One region of the Streptomyces sp. NPDC055189 genome, then DNA from elsewhere that is predicted to be linked to it. Evidence: riboswitches for the same ligand, from Rfam matches in the RefSeq annotation. Region 1 holds a riboswitch; each other region holds the start of a gene.
The links. Region 1 has a riboswitch for cobalamin ahead of ACWFR3_RS45520 (ABC transporter substrate-binding protein). Riboswitches for the same ligand answer to the same signal wherever they lie in the genome.

Region 1 (4,945 bases):
ACAGCGTGTGCCAGGACTGGGCGGCCCGGTCGGCCAGGCCCGTGCGGGCCAGGGCCTCCCGGACCGCCTCGTCGTCCCGGGGCGTGGCGGGGGACCACGCCCTGCGGTGCGGGATGCGGCCCAGGCGTACGACCTCCTCCACCGACAGCTCGACCTGCGTGGTGGCGTCCTGGTCCACGACCGCCACCCTGCGTGCCACGGTGCGGCGGCCCACGTCCCGCAGCGGCCTGCCGTCCAGGGTGACCACCCCCGACGCCGGGGCCAGGACGCCCGCCAGGATGCGCAGGAGGGTGGACTTGCCCGAGCCGTTCGGGCCGAGCAGGCCGACCGTCGCTCCGGGGGGCGGGGCCAGGGTCACCCCGTCGACGATGAGGTGGCCGCCGGCTGTTCTGGTCACCCGGTCGGCTCGCAGGCCGGGGTCGGTGTGCGGGCCGGAGCCCGGGGCAGCGTGCAGAGTCATGTCGTCTTCCGGGTGCGGTAGAGGACCAGGACGAATGCCGGGACGCCGATCAGGGACGTCACCACACCCACCGGGACCTCCTGGGGGTCAAGGACCGTGCGGGCCAGCGTGTCCACCCACACCAGGAACACCGCGCCCGCGAGCGCCGTGACCGGGAGCAGGCGTGCGTGCCCCGAGCCGACCAGGGCGCGGGCCGCGTGCGGCAGGACCAGGCCGACGAAGCCGATGGCGCCCGCGCTGCTGACGAGAGCCGCCGTGAGCAGGGCCGTGACGGAGAGCAGCAGGAGGCGGGTGCGGGCCACGTGGACCCCCAGCGTCGCCGCCGCGTCCTGGCCGAACACGAACGCGTCCAGGGTGCGGGCATGCGCCAGGCAGATGGTGAGCGCCACGACGAGCACCGCCCCGCACAGCCAGACGTCCGTCCAGCCGACCCCGCTCAACGAGCCGAGCAGCCAGAACAGGACCCCCCGCGTCGTCTCCGCGTCGCCCGCCGTGAGGATCACGAACGAGGTGAGCGCGGAGAAGAGCTGCATCGCCGCGACGCCGGAGAGCACCACTCGGTCGGCGCTCCCGCCGAGCGTGTGGCTGAGGAACAGGACGAGGGCGAACGACACGACGGCGCCCACGAAAGCGCCCGCCGAGACCGACACCGCTCCCCCGCCGACCCCGAGGACGACGATCGCGACCGCCCCCGTGGAAGCGCCCGACGAGACGCCGAGCACGAAGGGGTCGGCGAGCGGGTTGCGCAGCAGGGACTGGAGGACGGTTCCGCAGACCGCGAGGCCCGCGCCGCAGACCGCCGCGAGGAGCGTGCGCGGCATGCGCAGGTTCCAGACGATGCCGTCCCTGATGGGCGTCAGTGTCGCCTCGCCCCAGCCGAGATGGGCCGCCACCGCCGACCACACGTCCGGTACGGAGATGTCGGCGGGGCCGATGGTGACGGCCACCGCCACGGAGAGGGCGAGGGCGGCAAGGCCCGTCGTCCAGAGCAGGAGCTGCCGTATGCCGCCCGGCAGACCGGCCCGTCGTATGCCGCCCGGCAGACCGGCGGCTCGCGTCACTTGGCGAGCCCGAACTCGCGCAAGGCGGCGGCGACTTGTTCCACGCCGTCGACCGTGCGGATCGTCGGGTTCATGGCCTGGCCGCTCAGCAGTACGTACCGCTTCTTCTTCACGGCGGTCAGGTTCTTGGTGGCCGGGTTGGACTCCAGGAACTCGATCTTCTTCTTGGCGCTCTCGGCCGTCTGCGACTTGCGGGTGAGGTCGCCGATGACCAGGACGTCGGGGTCACGGTCCGCGACGGTCTCCCAGTTGATCTGGGGCCACTCCTCGCGGGTGTCGTCGAAGACGTTCTTCACGCCGAGCTCGCGGGTGATGATGCCGGGCGCTCCGCAGCAGCCCGCGATGTAGGGGGCGTCGGAGTTGGCGAACCAGTAGAGGAGCGAGGTGCCGGACGCGTCGGCCTTCTTGACGGTCTTCGTGGCCTTCGCCACCCGCCCCTTGAGGTTCGCGACCAGCCGCTCGCCGCGCTTCTCGACCCCGAAGGCCTTGGCCAGGTCGCGCACCTCGCCGTAGACCGTGTCCATGGTCAGCGTCTTGACGCGCTTGCCGTCGCCGTCGCCGCTGTTGTCCTTGCCCGCGCAGTCGGACGGCGAGACGTAGGCGGGTACGCCGAGTTCGGCGAACTTGGCGCGGTCGGCGACGCCGCCCTTGCTGACCGTCGCCGTGAAGGAGGCGGTGACGAAGTCGGGCTCCTTGGCGAGGACCTTCTCGAAGGAGGGGTAGCTGTCGGCGATCCGGTCGACCTTGGCGTTGTCCTTCTCCAGGCCCTTCAGCACCGGGTCCGTCCAGGTGCCGGTGCCGGCCATGCGGTCCGCGAGGCCCAGGGAGAGCAGGATCTCGGTGGAGCCCTGGTCGAGGGAGACGGCGCGCTGCGGCGGCGCCTTGATCTCCGCCTTCTTGCCGCAGGACGTCAGGGTCACGGGATAGCCGTCGGCCTTCTTGTCCGTGGTGGAGGAGGCAGGCGAGCCGCCGCAGGAGGTCAGCGTGACGGCGAGGGCCGCGCTGAGCAGGACGACGGGTATACGTACACGACGGGCTGTGGAGGACACATGATCCCTTGAGTCTCACGGCTCATACGCGGAGCCTGGCCTGCTTCGTCACCTCCGCCGCTCGGTGCGCGGGCGAAGGCGCCAGCAGGTCTTCGGACTCGGGGATCGGCCGGACGGGGCGCCTTCCCGGGCGTCCGTGGACGCCCAGTGGCCGTGGCCCCGCCCGTTCCCCCTCACCGCTGCGCGTCAGTTCCGGATTCGCACCGGATTCCCTGGCCCTGGTGTGGGTTGACTGGCGCTCGCAAGCTATCACGCGAGGTCAGGGAGGCTGCCGTCACGCCAGGGCAGGGAAGCTGCCGTCAAGCCGGGTCAGGACGCCCCGTCCGGCCTCGGTGCGCCGCGGTAGGTCCCGAAGGACCATTTGTTTCCCTCGGGGTCGGCGATCGCGAACTCCCGGCTGCCGTACGGCTGGTCCTCGATCTCACGGATGATCTCGACCCCGGCGGCCCTGAGCCGCTGGTAGAGCTCGTCCACCCGGTCGGTGACGACGTACGTGCCGAAGGTGCCCGGCTTCAGGCACCAGTCCCCGGCCCCGTCGTCGTACGAGCCGAGCATGATCGCTCCGCCCTCGGGCCAGTCGAGCTCGGCGTGGGCCACGCTGCCGCCGTCCTCGTAGACGGCGGTGCGCAGGAAGCCGACGGTGCCGACCAGGAAGTCGATCAGGGCGGGGGCGTCGTGCGCCTGGAGGGTCGGCCAGACGCTGGGTGCGCGTCCGCCGGAGGTGGCGGAGCCAGCGGCGGACTGGGGCTGCTTCTGCTTCTCGGTGGTGTCCATGGGTCCTACTCTTCGCCCCCGCCGTGGCTCCCGGCTTGGATATTCCGGCACTCTTCGGCCAGCCAGCCGGTGGGGCTCGCGCCGGTGTACTGCCGGAAGTCCCGTACCAGGTGGGAGTGGTCGTAGTAGCCGCAGTCGGCGGCGACGCGCGCCAGGTCAGGGGCGGCGCCCGCCGCGACGGAGCGCACGACGGCGTTGCGGGCGCGCTGGAAGCGCATCAGGCGGCCCGCCTGCTTGGGGCTCAGGCCCGTCTCGGCGCAGAAGAGCGTGGTGAGGCGGCGTTCGCTCAAGGCGACGTGCCGGGAGAGGCCGCGCAGGGTGCCGATGCCCTGGTGCCGGGCGAGCCAGGCCCAGGCTTCGGCGACCTCGGGACGTACGGACCCCTCGGCGCCCGCGTCAGCCGCGCGCTGCCGCAAGTAGGCGGACAGGGAGGCGAACCGCTGCTCCCAGCCGCTCTGCTCGCACAGGAGATCCCGTACGTCGGCGGCGCGGCGCCCCATCACTTCCGCGCCGGGCGTCACCAGGTCGCCCGCAAGCGCCGACGCCGGTACGCCGAACAGGGCGCGGGCGGCGAGCGGGTGGACGGCGAGCTGGATGCCCGCCTCGTGCTCGGGCCGTACGACGTAGGCCGGTGACCGGTGCAGGCCGCCCAGGACGATGTCCGTGCGCATGGCGTCGGGGCCGGCCGCCTGCTCGGGGCTGGCGCCGGTGGCGACGGGGCCGTCGAGGGAGAAGATCAGCGTCAGGTACGGGGACGGCAGGCCGCGGTGCAGGCCCGGCTGCTCGCCCGCCGTGCGGTAGCCGACGGCGGACACCACCATGCCGCCGAGCCGCGGAGCGGCCCGTACGAACTCCGGGGAGGCGGTCTCCATGCCTTCCAGTATGCGACGGGCGCCGCCGCGGGGCAGGCGCCCGTACGCGGGGACGCGGGGCAGGCCCGGACGCGGGCCCGGCCTCACCGCGGGGCAGGCCCGTACGCGGAGCGGCCGTCTGACGCTGCTACCCGCGCACAGGCGTCCCATGCCCGTTCCGTCCGGTGATGTCGATCATGGGAATCCGCGGCCCCGCCCCATACGATGACCCGCCGCTCCGGACGGGGCGCAGACCGCTCTCAGGGGGCACAGAACCATGGCATCAAAGGCAACGGGCAAGCTGGCCGTACTCGGCACGGCGGGCGCGCTCACCGCGGCCGTCATCGCGGGGACGGCGCTCTGGCCGAGCACGGACGCGACGGCCGCCGACGCCTCCGCGAAGACCGCCGCGAAGAGCGCCCGGGCCGCGGCCGAGCTGAAGCACTGGCCCGCGCCGGTCGCCAAGAAGCTGGGCAAGGTCATCGCGCAGAACGACGGCAAGGGCGCGTACGCCGTCTTCGACGCGGACAACACGACGTACCGCAACGACCTGGAGGAGTCCCTCCTGCCCTTCCTGGAGATGAAGGGGGTGCTGACCCGCAAGTCGATGGACCCGTCGCTGAAGATCATCCCGTTCAAGGACACGGCGAAGCACAAGGAGAGCCTCTACAGCTACTACAACCGGCTCTGCGAGGTCGACGACCAGGTCTGCTACCCGTGGGCCGCGCAGATCTTCTCCGGTTTCACGCT
Region 2 (4,945 bases), on a different contig from region 1:
GGCCGCCTCCACACCGGCCCCGACGGCGGCACCGAGCAGTTCGGGCATCAAGTCGTGGCCCAGAACGCGGTGCCCCGCCCCGGCGAGGTTGGCGGCCATCGGGCCGCCCATATGCCCGAGACCGATGAAGCCGATCGTGCGCTTGCCGTTCACCACGCCACCTCCTGCGGGGTTGTGGCCAGGTCGAGTTCGCCCCCGGCGGGCGGGGCGAAGTAGCGCTCCACGTCCGCCCCTGAGACCTCGCCGAGCGTGGCCGGCGACCAGCGAGGACTGCGGTCCTTGTCGATGACCTGAGCGCGGATTCCCTCGGCCAGGTCGTGGGAGGTGAGCGCGGCACAGGAGACGCGATACTCCTGCTCCAGGACACGTTCCAGCGGCCCGAGCCGCCGTGCGCGGCGCAGCGCGGCGAGCGTCACCTTCAGGGCGGTGGGCGACTTGGTGGCGAGGGTGTCGGCGGCCTCCGCTGCGGGGCGCGATCCGTGGCCGTGCAGCCGGGCGAGGATCTCCTCCACGGTGTCGGCGCCGTAGCATTCGTCGATCCAGGACCGATGACCTGCCAGCTCTCCGGGGGGTGGCTGGCACACGTACTGCTGGAGCACGTCCCACACCGGCTGCGCGGCGAGACCCTCCAGCAACCCGGGCAGCTCCTCACTCGGCACGAAGTGATCGGCGAGACCGCACAGCAGGGCGTCGCCCGCGCCGATCTGCGCACCGGTGAGCGCCAGGTGGGTGCCGAGTTCGCCGGGGGCGAGCGCCAGGAGGTAGGTGCCGCCCACGTCGGGGGCGAAGCCGATGCCGGTTTCCGGCATCGCGATGCGGGAGCGTTCGGTGACGACGCGGACGTCGCCGTGCGCGGAGACCCCGACGCCGCCGCCCATCACGATGCCGTCCATCACGGCGACGTACGGCTTGGGGTAGCGGGCGATGCGGGCGTTGAGCCGGTACTCGTCACGCCAGAAGCCGGCGGAGACGGACGTCCCGGCGCGCGCGTCCTCGTAGATGGAGCGGATGTCGCCGCCCGCGCACAGGCCGCGCCCGCAGGCCCCTTGGATGATCACGGTCTGCACGGCCGGATCGTGCTCCCAGGCGGTGAGCGCCTCGTCGATGCGGTTGACCATGGTGTGGGTCAGGGCGTTGAGGGCCCGGGGCCGGTTGAGGGTGAGGTGGGCCGCGCGGCCCTCGGTACGGAGCAGGACGAAGTCCTCGGCCGCGGTCACCGCAGTGCCTCGGTCAGGCCTCGGGCGACGATGACGCGCATGATCTCGTTGGTTCCTTCCAGGATCTGGTGGACGCGGAGGTCGCGGACGATCTTCTCGATGCCGTACTCGTTCAAGTAGCCGTAGCCTCCGTGGAGTTGCAGCGCCCGGTCGGCGACGGAGTAGCCGGTGTCGGTGGCGAAACGCTTGGCCATCGCGCACAGCTGAGGCGCCTGCGGGTCGCTGCGGTCCAGGGCCCCGGCCGCCTGGTGGACCAGGGCGCGGGCGGCGGCGAGTTCGGTCGCCATGTCGGCGAGGCGGAACCGCAGGGCCTGCGCGTCCAGGAGCCGGGCACCGAACGCCTCCCGGTCGGCGAGGTACGCCAGGCTCTTGTTCAGGGCGCTGCGGGCGCCGCCCAGGGAGCAGGCGGCGATGCCGAGCCTGCCGCCGTTCAGGCCGCTCATCGCGATCCGGAAGCCGTCGCCCTCGCCTCCGAGCAGCCGGTCCGCGGGCACCCGCACGCCGTCCAGGATCACCTGCCGGGTGGGCTGGGCGTTCCAGCCCATCTTCTTCTCGTCCGGGCCGAACGAGAGCCCTGGATCGTCCAGTTCGACGACGAACGCGGAAACTCCTTGCGGTCCCGCGCCACCGGTGCGCGCCATGACGACGTAGACCTGCGCGGCGCCCGCACCGGAGATGAACTGCTTGACCCCGCTGAGGACGAAGTCATCTCCGTCGCGGACGGCCCGGGTGCGCAGGGCCCCGGCGTCCGAGCCGGCTCCCGGTTCGGTCAGGCAGTAACTGCCCAGATCGTCCATGGAGCACAGGCGGGGCAGCCAGCGCGCCCGCTGCCCGGGATCTCCGTAGGCGTCGATCATCCAGGCGACCATGTTGTGGATGGAGAGGTAGCCCGCGATGGACGGGCAGCCGGAGGCGAGGGCCTCGAAGACGAGGACCCCGTCGGCCCGCGTGAGGCCGCTGCCGCCCTCGTCCTCCCGCACGTAGACGCCGCCGAGCCCCAGTCCGGCCGCCTTGCGCAGTACGTCGATCGGGAAGTGCTTGTCCTGGTCCCACTGCACGGCGCGGGGGGCCAGGTGGTCCTCCGCGAAGTCGAGGGTTGTCTCGACGAGGGCTTGCTGGTCCTCTGTGAGTGATGTAATGGTCATGGCGCTCATTCCATGGTGGGCAGGGTGAAGCTCGCGCCTTCCCTGGCCCCTGAGGGCCAGCGCGAGGTGACGGTCTTGGTACGGGTGTAGAAGCGGATGGCGTCCGGGCCGTGCTGGTTCAGGTCGCCGAAGCCGGAGCGCTTCCAGCCGCCGAAGGTGTGGTAGGCGACGGGGACCGGGATGGGGACGTTGACGCCGACCATGCCGGTGTCGACGCGGCGGGTGAAGTCGCGGGCGGTGTCGCCGTCCCTGGTGAAGATCGCTACCCCGTTTCCGTACTGGTGCTCGCTGGGCAGCTGCAGGGCTTCCTCGTAGTCGTCGACCCGTACGACGCACAGGACGGGGCCGAAGATCTCCTCGCGGTAGATCCGCATCTGCGGACTGACCCGGTCGAAGAGCGAGGCACCCGCGAAGAATCCGTTCGCGTGCTCCGGCAGGGTGAATTGCCGTCCGTCGACGACGAGTTCGGCGCCTTCGTTGACGCCGATGTCCACGTACCGCCGGACGCGGTCGAGGGCGTCCCTGCTCACCAGCGGGCCGAAGTCGGCGTCCGGGTCGTCGCTGCGGCCGATGCGAAGGGCGCCGATGCGTGCCTTGAGCGCGGCTACCAGCGCGTCGGCGGTCTCCTCGCCGACGGGAACGGCCACCGAGATGGCCATGCAGCGCTCGCCCGCCGAGCCGTATCCGGCGCCGATGAGGGCGTCGACGGCCTGGTCGAGGTCCGCGTCGGGCATGACGATCATGTGGTTCTTGGCGCCGCCGAAGCACTGGGCACGCTTTCCGTGGGCGGCGGCGGTGGCGTAGATGTGCGCGGCGACGGGAGTGGAGCCGACGAAGCCGAGCGCGCCGACCCGGGCATCCTCCAGGAGGGTGTCGACGGCTTCCTTGCCGCCGTTGACGACGTTCAGGACGCCGGGCGGCAGGCCTGCCTCCAGGAACAGTTCGGCCAGCCGCAATGGCACGGAGGGATCACGCTCGGACGGCTTGAGGATGAACGCGTTGCCGCAGGCCAGAGCGGGCGCGGCCTTCCACAGCGGGATCATCGCGGGGAAGTTGAACGGGGTGATCCCGGCGACCACACCGATCGGGGAGCGCAGCGAGTGCACGTCGATGCCGGTGCCCGCGTTGTCCGTGAACTCGCCCTTGAGCAGATGCGGGACCCCGGCGGCGAACTCCACCACCTCCAAGCCGCGTTGGATGTCACCGTGCGCGTCGGCCACGGTCTTGCCGTGCTCGGCCGACAGCATCCGTGCCAGGGAGTCGCGTTCTGCCTCCACGAGTTGCAGGAAGCACAGCAGGACGCGGGCGCGCCGCTGGGGGTTCCAACGGCCCCACTCCTCCTGCGCGGTGACCGCGTCGGCGATCGCCGCCTCGGTGTCGGCCCGGCTCGCCAGCGGTACGCGGGCCTGGACGGTGCCGGTGTTGGGGTCGTAGACGTCGCCGAAGAGGCCGGACGTGCCGACGGTGTGCTTGCCGCCGATGAAGTGGGTGAGTTCACGGACCATGGGTGCGTGCCTGCTCTCGTCAGGTGAGATCCGGGGAAGGCACGGCGCATCGCCGGACCGGGCACACAGGTGTGTCCGCTGCCGGTGCGGGCCGCCGTGGGACAGCGAACGTCGGGACCGCCAGGGTCACGAAGATCTATGAGCGCAAAGTGAGTTGACTGCGCTCCGCCGGATCACCGAGGTCATGAGTACGGACCGGTGCCATGCGTGTCTGCTCCATCCTCGTGGACAACACGGAACATTCCGCGGCCGGTATCCTGACTCCCGGATCTCCGCGCGCCGCCCGCCTTCCCGGCAGACTTCGCCAGTGGCGTGTGGATGACAGCACACTCCCCGGTCACAGTGGCGGGACCGTGCCGGATTCACACCGGCTTCCCTGCACCGCGGACCTTGTGCCACGAAGATATAGTTGGACGTCCTAGTAAGTCCAGCCCTCCTGGCCGCGGGTCGCGACAGGAGCACTGCCGGTGCGGCCCATACGATCTGCCCACCCGCCCCGAAACTCCCGGAGCCGTCCGATGGATGACCTCGCACAACGGTGCAGCCCCCGGCGGCGTCGATGATGTCGCTCGCCCTCTACCTCCCCGGCGCGGGCAACCTCCCGCGATGGCTGCAGATCACGGTCGCAGTCGTGGTCATCGGCGCGATGGCGACCCGCATCTGGCTGTTCGTCCGCCGCCGGAAGTAGGCATCCCCGCCGCACCGGTTCCGGCGCCGCCGCTTTGCCCGTCGGGCCGCAGCACGACCACTGGAAGAATGCGTGCACATGCGCACCCTCTACCTCGTCACCCACCCCGAAGCCACCCACCATGTCGAGGGCGTCGTCGGCGGATGGCATGACTCTCGGTTGACCCCTGCCGGTGTCCGTGCGGCTGGGGCCATTGCCCGGGCGCTGCGGGCGCAGATTCCCGATGATGCCGAGGTGGAGCTGTTCTCGTCGGATCTGCGGCGTACCGTGCGGACGGCCGGGGAGGTGGCCGAAGTGTTCGGTGTGCGGCCCGTTCTGGATCGCAGGTTGCGGGAGAAGTCGTACGGGGAGGCGGGCGGAAAGCCGCAGGAGTGGCTCGACCGGCGCTTC
Region 3 (4,945 bases), on a different contig from region 1:
CGCACTGCAGGTACTCGCGCATGGAGTCGGTGTTCATGCCGGGCAGGCCCTCACCGCAGAGGTCGCGCGCGAACTGCAGCTCGGCCTCGACGGCCTCCTTGAGCATGTCCGTGACCTGCGTCTGCAGCGCGTCGTCGAAGAGCTCGGGCTCCTCCTTGCGCACGGTGTCCACGACGTCGAAGGCGAAGCTCATGTGCATCGTCTCGTCGCGGAACACCCAGTTCGTGCCGGTCGCCAGGCCGTGCAGCAGGCCGCGCGAGCGGAACCAGTAGACGTAGGCGAAGGCACCGTAGAAGAAGAGGCCCTCGATGCACGCGGCGAAGCAGATCAGGTTGAGCAGGAAACGGCGCCGGTCGGCCTTCGACTCGAGGCGGTCCAGCTTCTCGACCTCGTTGATCCACTTGAAGCAGAACTCCGCCTTCTCCCGGATGGAGGGGATCTCCTCCACCGCGTCGAAGGCCGCCGCGCGGTCCTCCGGGTCGGGCAGGTAGGTGTCGAGCAGCGTCAGATAGAACTGGACGTGCACGGCCTCCTCGAAGAGCTGGCGGCTCAAGTAGAGCCGGGCCTCGGGGGAGTTGATGTGCTTGTAGAGAGTGAGCACGAGGTTGTTGGAGACGATCGAGTCGCCGGTCGCGAAGAACGCGACCAGACGGCCGATCATGTGCTGCTCGCCGGGCGAGAGCTTGGCGAGGTCGGCGACGTCCGAGTGGAGGTCGACCTCCTCGACGGTCCAGGTGTTCTTGATCGCGTCCCGGTAGCGCTCGTAGAAGTCCGGGTAGCGCATGGGACGCAGGGTCAGCTCGAAGCCCGGGTCGAGGAGGTTCTTCTCGGTGTTGGTGGTGGAGCTCATTACTGGCAGGCCTCGCAGGACTCGGGGTTTTCCAGGGAGCAGGCGACGGCGTCTTCGTCGGCCGTGGCCTGCGCGGGTACGGGAACGGGCTCGGCGGCCTGGCCGGCCGCCGCGCGGGCGATCCGGGTCGCCGGGCGCGAACGCAGGTAGTACGTGGTCTTCAGACCCTGCTGCCAGGCGTAGGCGTACATCGAGGAGAGCTTGCCGATGGTCGGCGTCTCCAGGAACAGGTTCAGGGACTGCGCCTGGTCCAGGAACGGCGTGCGCGCGGCGGCCATGTCGATCAGGCCGCGCTGCGGGATCTCCCACGCGGTGCGGTAGAGGTCGCGCACCTCGGCGGGGATCCAGCTGAAGCCCTGCACGGAGCCGTTGGCCTCGCGCAGCGCCTCGCGGGTCTGGGCGTCCCAGACGCCGAGCCGTTTCAGCTCCTGCACCAGGTAGGCGTTGACCTGGAGGAACTCGCCGGACAGCGTCTCGCGCTTGAAGAGGTTGGAGACCTGCGGCTCGATGCACTCGTAGACGCCCGCGATGGACGCGATGGTGGCGGTCGGCGCGATGGCGAGCAGGAGCGAGTTGCGCATGCCGGTGACGGCGATACGTTCCCGCAGCGCGGCCCAGCGCTCCGGCCAGGTCAGCTCGACGCCGTAGTGGTCGGGGTGCAGGACGCCGCGCGCGGTGCGGGTCTTCTCCCAGGCGGGGACGGGGCCGTTGCGCTCGGCGAGGTCGGCGGACGCCTCGTACGCGGCGAGCATGATCCGCTCGGCGATGCGCGTCGAGAGGGCGCGCGCGGCGGGGGAGTCGAAGGGCAGCTTCAGCTGGAAGAAGACGTCCTGCAGACCCATGGCGCCCAGGCCCACCGGACGCCAGCGGGCGTTGGAGCGGCCGGCCTGCTCGGTCGGGTAGAAGTTGATGTCGACCACGCGGTCGAGGAAGGTGACGGCGGTGCGGACGGTCTCGTCGAGCCGCTCCCAGTCGATGTCACCGGCGGCCGTGTCCACGAACGCGCCGAGGTTCACCGAGCCCAGGTTGCAGACGGCCGTCTCCCCGTCGTCCGTCACCTCCAGGATCTCCGTGCAGAGGTTGGAGGAGTGGACCGTGTGGCCGGGCTCCGCGGTCTGGTTGGCGGTGCGGTTGGCGGCGTCCTTGAAGGTCATCCAGCCGTTGCCGGTCTGCGCGAGGGTGCGCATCATGCGGCCGTAGAGGTCACGGGCCGGGATGGACTTGCGGGCGAGCCCGGCGGCCTCGGCCTTGCGGTAGGCGGCGTCGAACTGCTCGCCCCACAGGTCGACGAGCTCGGGCACGTCGGCCGGCGAGAACAGCGACCAGTCCTGGTCTGCGGCGACCCGGCGCATGAACTCGTCCGGGATCCAGTGCGCGAGGTTGAGGTTGTGCGTACGCCGCTGGTCCTCACCCGTGTTGTCGCGCAGCTCCAGGAACTCCTCGATGTCGGAGTGCCACGTCTCCAGATAGACCGCGGCGGCGCCCTTGCGACGCCCGCCCTGGTTCACGGCGGCGACCGAGGCGTCCAGGGTCTTGAGGAACGGCACGATGCCGTTGGAGTGCCCGTTCGTGCCGCGGATCAGCGAACCGCGGGCGCGGATGCGGGAGTACGAGAGGCCGATGCCGCCCGCGTGCTTGGAGAGGCGCGCGACCTGGTGGTAGCGGTCGTAGATGGAGTCCAGCTCGTCCAGCGGGGAGTCGAGGAGGTAGCAGGAGGACATCTGCGGGTGGCGGGTGCCGGAGTTGAAGAGCGTCGGCGAGGACGGCAGGTAGTCCAGGCGGCTCATCAGGGCGTACAGGGAGGCGACTTCGTCCACCGAGCGGGTGCTGCCGTCCTCGGCCAGGCCGCTCGCCACGCGCAGCATGAAGTGCTGCGGGGTCTCGATGACGTGCCGGGTGATCGGGTGGCGAAGGAGATAGCGGCTGTGCAGGGTGCGCAGGCCGAAGTAACCGAAGCGGAAGTCGGCGCCGTCCTCGATGGCGGCGTCCACGAGAGAGTCCAGGCGCTGAGCGTGGTCCACGACGAACTCGGCGGTGCGGTCCGCGATCAGGCCCTCGCGATGCCCCACGGCGACCGAGTCGGAGAAGCTGCGCACGCCCTGCGAAGCGGCCTCGTCCCGGATGCTGAGGCTGAGCAGCCTCGCCGCCAGCTGCGAGTACGTGGGGTCCTCGGAGATGAGCCCGGCGGCCGCCTCGGTCGCCAGCTCCCGCAGCTCCGCCAGGTCCGCCCTGGCCGAGCGGCCCCGCAGCGCGGCGGCGGCGACTCTGCCGGGGTCGGCGTCGGGGAGGTCGGCGGTCAGTTCGGTCAGGGTACGCAGCAGCGCGGTTCCCGGGCCGTCGGCGGTCTGCTGACCGTCGGTGGTCTGCGCTGACGCAGGTTCGGCTGGCGCGATGGTCACGGAGCACTCCCTCGCTCGGCTCGGAGCCTTGAGGAGGGGAGGCGTGACACACGGGGGCCGCAACCGGGCACGGCTGCGCTCCGCGTCCACCAGCCCATTCCACGAGGCCCGGACGTCGTCGGCACCCGAACCGGGCGGAACGGGTGCGCTGTCGACAGGTCCTCGGACTCACGGGCACGACAAATGCGTACTCATACACCGTTGCGGGACAGTTCCGGACTTGCACCGGATTCCCCTGCGGCGACAGCGAGCACGAGCATACATCTTGTGCTGGCTCTGAGCGGCAGCCCCATATCTTGTGTCGGTGCGTGTATCGCCTAGGGTGGCGGCCGAACTGAAGGCCGAACAGGGGGAGACGGCGTGCGAGGTCGGGTCGCGGGTTGTGCCGCGCTGTTGATGATGCTGCTCAGCGCGTGCGGTGGCGGTGAGGACCAGGTGAGGAAGGCCGATCCGAAGCCCGTACCGACGCAGAAGCGGACCGGGGCGGTCGGGGTCGACGACAAGGCCGATCCCCGCAAGGTCTTCACGGAGGCCGAACTCAAGGCCGCTCTGCTGCCCGCGAAGGAGGTCGGGCCGAAGGCCAAAGCGTACGACGTCACCACCGGCCTCTCCGGGCTGCATTACGCCGACGGCGACTGGGGCAGCTGCGCTCCCGGCAAGGACGCTCGCGAGGAGTTGGCGCGACTGCGGGGGAACAGCGCGGGCCACACGGTGCGTCCCTTCCCGGGTGCGACCGAGGACAAGGACCCCTTCGTCCACGTGAGCCTGGTCTCGATGCCGGTCGAGCGGGCGCGGCGCCACGTCGAACTGCGCAGGCAGCTCAACGACGCGTGCCCCCGCGTCACCGTCGACACCGAGGGCGCTCCGGTGCAGGAGCACCACACGGTCGGGAAGCTGCCCGACCTCGGCGACGAAGCCATCGTGGAGAGCACGCGGACCACGGGCGGCGACGAGTACGACGGCACCGCGCGCCACAAGGTCGAGGTGCGGGTCGGCGGCGTGCTCGTGCTTGTGGACGCGGGCACCGACAAGGACGTGGCGACCCTCGCGGCGGCCAAGGCGGCCGCACATGTCCGAACGGATCTCTACAAGACCTCGTGACGCCGCACGGACGACGAGGGGCCGCCGCACGCACGACGACGGGCCGCCGGATTGCTCCGGCGGCCCGTCGGCGTGTGCGTACGTACGCAAGTCGTGTGCGTACGTACACGAGAAGGCTCAGTGCCCGCCCGGCGCCCCCGCCGTGGCCGGCGGCAGTTCCTCGACGACGCCGGGGTCGCCGACGTCCGCCGTGTAGTCGCCCGGAGAGGTCTCGTCGATGCCGTCAGGGGCCTTCATGGCGCGCAGGACGAAGGTGAGGACCACGGTGACCACCACGTTCAGGACGAACGCCGTGAGGCCGATGTAGCCGATCTCGCCGATGCCGGGGATCTCCTTGGACGAGCCGCCGAAGTGCTTCTGCGTCGGCGAGGCGACGCCGTACGCGGCGACCGTTCCGTAGACCATGCCGACCGCCCAGCCCGCGAGCAGCGCCCAGCGGTGGAACCACCGCGTGAACAGGCCGCCGACCAGTGCGGGCATGGTCTGCAGGATCCAGATGCCGCCCAGGAGCTGGAAGTTGATCGCGACCGTCTTGTCCATGGTGAGGACGAAGGCGAGCGCGCCCACCTTCACCAGGAGCGAGACCAGCTTGGAG
Region 4 (4,945 bases), on a different contig from region 1:
GGCCTCACGCTCCCGGCCGCCGGTCTGGTCGGCGCGGGCGCGGAGTTCCTCACCAAGCAGGGCCCCTGGGGCGTCGGCGTGACCGCCGCGCTCCTGGTGATCGGCTCCGCCGTCATCTGGATGCTGTCCCGGCGCAACGCCGTGGACCACACGAACGTCGCCGACGACGAGATCGGCGGCTCTCCGGCCGCCGAGCCCGCCGGCGTCGTGACCACCGCGATGGCCGCCGTCACTCCGCCGCCCACCGGGTCGGCCGTGGCGAGCGCCGACGTCGACTTCGTCAAGGCCACCATTGCGGCCCCGACCGGCACCGTGGCGGACCCCGCCCGGCCCGCCACGGTGTAAGGACTCAGCATGGACATCGACTGGGCAGCTCTCGGCTCCGTCTTCGGAGTCAGCCTCGCGGTGACGGTGGCCCTGGTGGGCCTGTTCACCCTCGGCATCGTCGCCCTCTCCAAGCGCGAGGCGGCAACGACGTCCGGTGCCTCCGCGACCGCGGGCAGCGCCCCGGCAGCGGCACGCACGGGCGCGTACGTCTGCTTCGCGCTCTGCGCGGCGGCCGTGGCGTACGGGATCTATCTGATCGTCGCCTGACAGCCGCTCCGGCCTCACAAGAGCCGGGTGGGACGCACCTCTCGCGGTGCGCCCCACCCGGCTTTTCGCGTGTCAAAAACCCCTCACTTCACACGATCGGGCACATGCGATGCGGCGAAGTGACATATGGCATAATGGGACCTAGCTGTCTGCTAGCGTCGGCTGCACATATGGCTTTCTGCCGTATGCCAATAAATCAACAGCCGTGACGACAGCGAGGAGCCACCATGTCGAGGGATGTCGACCCGAGCTTGAACCGCCGCAGGCTGCGCATCGCGCTTCGCAAGGCCCGCGACGCCGCGGAGCTATCACAGGGCCAGGCCGCCAAAGGCCTTGACTGGTCGTTGTCCAAGATCATGAGGATCGAGCAGGGCACGGTCAGTCTTTCCGTCACCGATCTGCGCGCCCTCCTCCAGCAGTACGGAGTGACGGACCCGGATCTCGGCGCGGAGCTCGAAGAAGCCGCCCGCGGTTCGAAGGGGCCCAGCTGGTGGGCCAAGTACCACGAAGTCATCGGACAGCAGTTCAGCCAGTATCTGGGTTACGAGAGCGCCGCCGCGTCCTTCCGCACATACAACCCGATCATCGTGCCCGGCCTTCTGCAGACGGACGAATACGCGATGGCGCTCCTCGCCCCGCGCGTCAGCGAGACGCGGGCACGCAAGATCGTGGAGCTGCGGACCGCACGCCAGGAGCGGGCCCTGGAGGGCGAGGACCCGCCGTACACGTTCTTCATCGTCGACGAGGCCGCCCTGCACCGGCAGGTCGGCGGACCGCGCGTGCAGCGCGCCCAGCTGCAGCGCCTCATCGAGATCTCGGACCGCCCGAAGGTGTCCCTCCAGGTACTGCCGTTCACGTCAGGTGCCCACTACTCCACCCTGAGCAGCTTCATCCTGCTCGGCTTCCTGGACGACGAAGACCTGCTCTTCCTTGAAGCACAGGGAAACCAGTCGATCCGTGACGACCACGAACTGATCGTGCGTCACCAGGAGTGCTTCGAGTCTCTCCGCGAGACCGCGTACGCCGGAGAGCAGGCCATCGACCTGATCAATCGGATCAGGGACGGCATTGACAGCTGATCTCCCGGACCCAAGGAGTCCGGGAGGGGCGAGGAGGCCTCAAGATGCCAGCCGCGTTGCGAGAGTGGTGGTGGGGGATCCTCGCGGCCATCAGGCAGGTGCCGTGGCGAAGCGGTGATCCGGATGGTGCGCAAGGTGCCGGTGGGGCCTCCAGCGGGAGCGGCACCGGCGCGGCCGACGGTGGCACCGCCGAGGCAGGTGGCGAGCAGCCGACTGCCGTCGGTCCCTCCTACAACCAACTCGTCCGCGAGGCCATGACCGACCAGGGCCGCACGGAGCGGATGGACACGCTGGACCGCCATCGCACGGACGACAGCGTCCGGATGTTCACGACCAGGATCGTCTACTGCACCGGCTGCATACTCGTCCTGGTGCTGACGCTGGCCGGGGTGCTCGTCATCCTGAGCGTCGTCGGCATGACGGGCTTCTGGACGGTCGGCTCGGTGATCGCCGTCTTCTCGGCCCCTGTCGTCGCGCTGAGCCGCCAGCTCACCCGGCTGATCTCGCTGACAGGGGCGACGCCCACGCTCAGCGACGACCGCCGTGCTGTGGTGCCCGCCCAGCGGCCCGAGCCCGGGGCCGGTGATCATGCCTGAGCTCGGCCAGGCCCCACCAGAAACCCATGAACACGGCGGCTGCCATGGCCACGAAGGCCCAGACGGCAAGCCGGGCGGCCGTTCCTTCGACGAGGAGCGAAGCCGCCGCGCCGACCAGGGCGGCAGCGGCGCCGAGCAACGCACACCCCGCCACGACCACGACGACCCCGGATGCCTTGCGTTTCCCCCCGTGCACACCGCCCACCAGGTGCCGCATTTCGGCGAGGTGATGCTCGGTCATCCTGTTCCCCCTCCCTCTCCCCCCGCACGAACGAGAGCGCTCAGGAACGCCTGCCAGCGCTCACCGGAGAAGACGACGCGTGGCCCCGACGGGTTCTGCGAATCACGGATGATCACCGCCTCCCGCACGAAGGCCACTTCGACGCAGTCTCCGGATTCGCTGTAACTGCTCCGGTGCCATGACCATCCGGACAAACTTTTACTGGACACGCCGACCTCCCCCGGCCGGAGAGCCGGCCTCCCTCGACGCGTGCCCATCGTCCTTCGCCCACGCCGACGCACGATAGTGCCGTGATCTTGGAAGGCCGACAGGTCCGCCGAGAACCACCGCACCACGTAACGACCCGGACCGAATCACGCTTGGACCGCTCTCCGGTTGTCGTGTTCCAGTCTAGGAAAGTTCAATTTCCAGGCCTAGGGAAAAATCGGCCTCATGTGGGCCTCGGCACACTCTCCCGTCCCAGGTCAACGGCAAGTTGACGGGCGTACGCGGGCGTGGTGGACTGCCGGAGCCATTACGGCGGCAGAAGAGGAAGCCGGTGCGAATCCGGCGCGGTCCCGCCACTGTCACCGAGGAGACGACTCCTCGGAAGCCAGGAACTCTCGCCGCCGATCTCGTCGAATCAGGGCGCGGACACCCTGAGTGAGGACATATCGCCATGCGCGGCCGCCCGTTGCCGGTCTCTGTGCCCCTGCCTGCTCCCCTCCGCGTCACGGCCGGCTGAAGCCATGAGTGCCGATCGCGACTTCGCGTACGGCGCCGCCGCCGGCCTCCTCGGTGATCTGTTCCTCGGCGATCCCCGCCGCGGGCATCCGGTCGCCGTGTTCGGGCGTGGCGCGGGCGTCGTCGAGCGTGTGCTGTGGCGCGACCACCGCGGGTGGGGCGCCCTGCACGCCGTGGTGTGCGCCGGGGGTGCGGCCGGTGCCGCCGCTCTGGCCTCTTGTCTCGTACGTGATTCACGCGCCGCGTCCGTCGCGCTGACCGCCGCCACCACCTGGGCCGTGGTCGGCGGCACCTCGCTTGGTCGTGAGGCGCGGGCCATCGGCGGGGCGCTCGCCGCCGGGGACGTCGAGGTCGCCAGGGAGCGGCTTCCGCATCTGTGCGGGCGGGATCCGCAGGCCCTGGACGCCGACGGCATCGCGCGGGCCGTGGTCGAGTCGGTCGCCGAGAACACCTCCGATGCCGTGGTCGGCGCCCTGGTGTGGGGCGCGCTCGGCGGGGTTCCGGGGCTTGTCGGTTTCCGGGCCGTGAACACGCTCGATGCCATGGTCGGGCACAAGTCCGCGAAGTACCGGCGCTACGGGTGGGCCTCCGCGCGCCTCGATGATGTTCTGGGGTGGCCAGGGGCCCGGCTCACCGCGGTTCTCGCGGCTGCCGCCGGGGATGCGCCCCGTGGCGCCCTGCGGGCCTGGCGCGCGGACGCCGCCAAGCATCCCAGCCCCAACGCGGGACCCGTGGAGGCCTCCTTCGCGGGGGCGTTGGGGGTGCGGCTCGGGGGGAGCCTCTCGTACGGAGGCCGGGTCGAGCACCGGCCCGTCCTGAACGGGGACGGGCGTGCCGTCGAAGTCGCCGACATCGAACGGGCCGTGAAGCTGTCGCGCCGGGTGGGGCTGCTTGCCCTGGGGGTCGCGGCAGTGGTGAGCACTATGCGGAAGGGCGGGGCCTGATGAGTGGTGGGCTGCTCGTTGCCGGTACCACGTCGGATGCCGGGAAGAGCGTGATCACCGCCGGGATCTGCCGGTGGCTGGCCCGTAAAGGGGTCTCGGTCGCGCCGTTCAAGGCGCAGAACATGTCCCTCAACTCCTTCGTCACGCGCGAGGGGGCGGAGATCGGGCGGGCCCAGGCCATGCAGGCACAGGCCGCCCGCGTCGAACCGAGCGCGCTGATGAACCCCGTGCTGCTCAAGCCGGGCAGTGACCGCAGCAGCCAGGTCGTCCTCATGGGCAAGCCCGTGGGCGAGATGAGCGCGCGCGGGTTCTTCGGGGGGTCTGGGGGGTCGTCCCCCGGGAAAGGGCTGCACGGCGGGCGCCAGGAGCAGTTGCTCTCCACCGTCGTGGGATGCCTCGAAGAACTCCGGGGCAGCTATGACGCCGTGATCTGCGAAGGCGCGGGCAGTCCCGCCGAGATCAATCTGCGGCGCACGGACATCGTGAACATGGGCATCGCGCGGGCCGCCCGCTTCCCCGTCGTCGTGGTCGGCGACATCGACCGCGGGGGCGTCTTCGCCTCCTTCTTCGGGACCACCGCGCTGCTGAGTGCAGAGGACCAGGAGCTGGTCGCCGGGTATCTCGTCAACAAGTTCCGGGGCGACGTATCGCTGCTCGAACCCGGGCTCGACATGCTCCATGAGCTCACCGGGCGGCGCACGTTCGGTGTGCTGCCGTTCCAGCGCGGCCTCGGCATCGACGAGGAGGACGGCCTGAGGGTGTCCCTGC

Region 2: another riboswitch for cobalamin. It lies ahead of ACWFR3_RS42755 (CoA-acylating methylmalonate-semialdehyde dehydrogenase); the one in region 1 lies ahead of ACWFR3_RS45520 (ABC transporter substrate-binding protein).
Region 3: another riboswitch for cobalamin. It lies ahead of ACWFR3_RS24695 (ribonucleoside-diphosphate reductase subunit alpha); the one in region 1 lies ahead of ACWFR3_RS45520 (ABC transporter substrate-binding protein).
Region 4: another riboswitch for cobalamin. It lies ahead of ACWFR3_RS35515 (cobalamin biosynthesis protein); the one in region 1 lies ahead of ACWFR3_RS45520 (ABC transporter substrate-binding protein).

The regions. Positions count from the first base shown of each region.
Region 1 covers NZ_JBSGSG010000149.1:4,536-9,480, reverse strand. The annotation lists gene ACWFR3_RS45530 (ABC transporter ATP-binding protein) at 1-460, opposite strand, end outside; gene ACWFR3_RS45525 (FecCD family ABC transporter permease) at 457-1,521, opposite strand; gene ACWFR3_RS45520 (ABC transporter substrate-binding protein) at 1,518-2,570, opposite strand; cobalamin riboswitch at 2,637-2,822, opposite strand; gene ACWFR3_RS45515 (VOC family protein) at 2,880-3,344, opposite strand; gene ACWFR3_RS45510 (helix-turn-helix domain-containing protein) at 3,350-4,216, opposite strand; gene ACWFR3_RS45505 (haloacid dehalogenase-like hydrolase) at 4,473-4,945, shown strand, end outside.
Region 2 covers NZ_JBSGSG010000116.1:8,036-12,980, forward strand. The annotation lists gene mmsB (3-hydroxyisobutyrate dehydrogenase) at 1-153, opposite strand, end outside; gene ACWFR3_RS42745 (enoyl-CoA hydratase/isomerase family protein) at 150-1,217, opposite strand; gene ACWFR3_RS42750 (acyl-CoA dehydrogenase family protein) at 1,214-2,362, opposite strand; gene ACWFR3_RS42755 (CoA-acylating methylmalonate-semialdehyde dehydrogenase) at 2,368-3,867, opposite strand; cobalamin riboswitch at 4,098-4,268, opposite strand; gene ACWFR3_RS42760 (hypothetical protein) at 4,406-4,555, shown strand; gene ACWFR3_RS42765 (histidine phosphatase family protein) at 4,634-4,945, shown strand, end outside.
Region 3 covers NZ_JBSGSG010000037.1:17,445-22,389, forward strand. The annotation lists gene ACWFR3_RS24690 (ribonucleotide-diphosphate reductase subunit beta) at 1-850, opposite strand, end outside; gene ACWFR3_RS24695 (ribonucleoside-diphosphate reductase subunit alpha) at 850-3,249, opposite strand; cobalamin riboswitch at 3,386-3,509, opposite strand; gene ACWFR3_RS24700 (hypothetical protein) at 3,610-4,350, shown strand; gene mctP (monocarboxylate uptake permease MctP) at 4,468-4,945, opposite strand, start outside.
Region 4 covers NZ_JBSGSG010000073.1:36,086-41,030, forward strand. The annotation lists gene ACWFR3_RS35485 (anion permease) at 1-345, shown strand, start outside; gene ACWFR3_RS35490 (hypothetical protein) at 355-594, shown strand; gene ACWFR3_RS35495 (helix-turn-helix domain-containing protein) at 822-1,673, shown strand; gene ACWFR3_RS35500 (hypothetical protein) at 1,718-2,269, shown strand; gene ACWFR3_RS35505 (hypothetical protein) at 2,202-2,510, opposite strand; gene ACWFR3_RS35510 (DUF397 domain-containing protein) at 2,507-2,767, opposite strand; cobalamin riboswitch at 2,992-3,134, shown strand; gene ACWFR3_RS35515 (cobalamin biosynthesis protein) at 3,239-4,177, shown strand; gene ACWFR3_RS35520 (cobyric acid synthase) at 4,177-4,945, shown strand, end outside.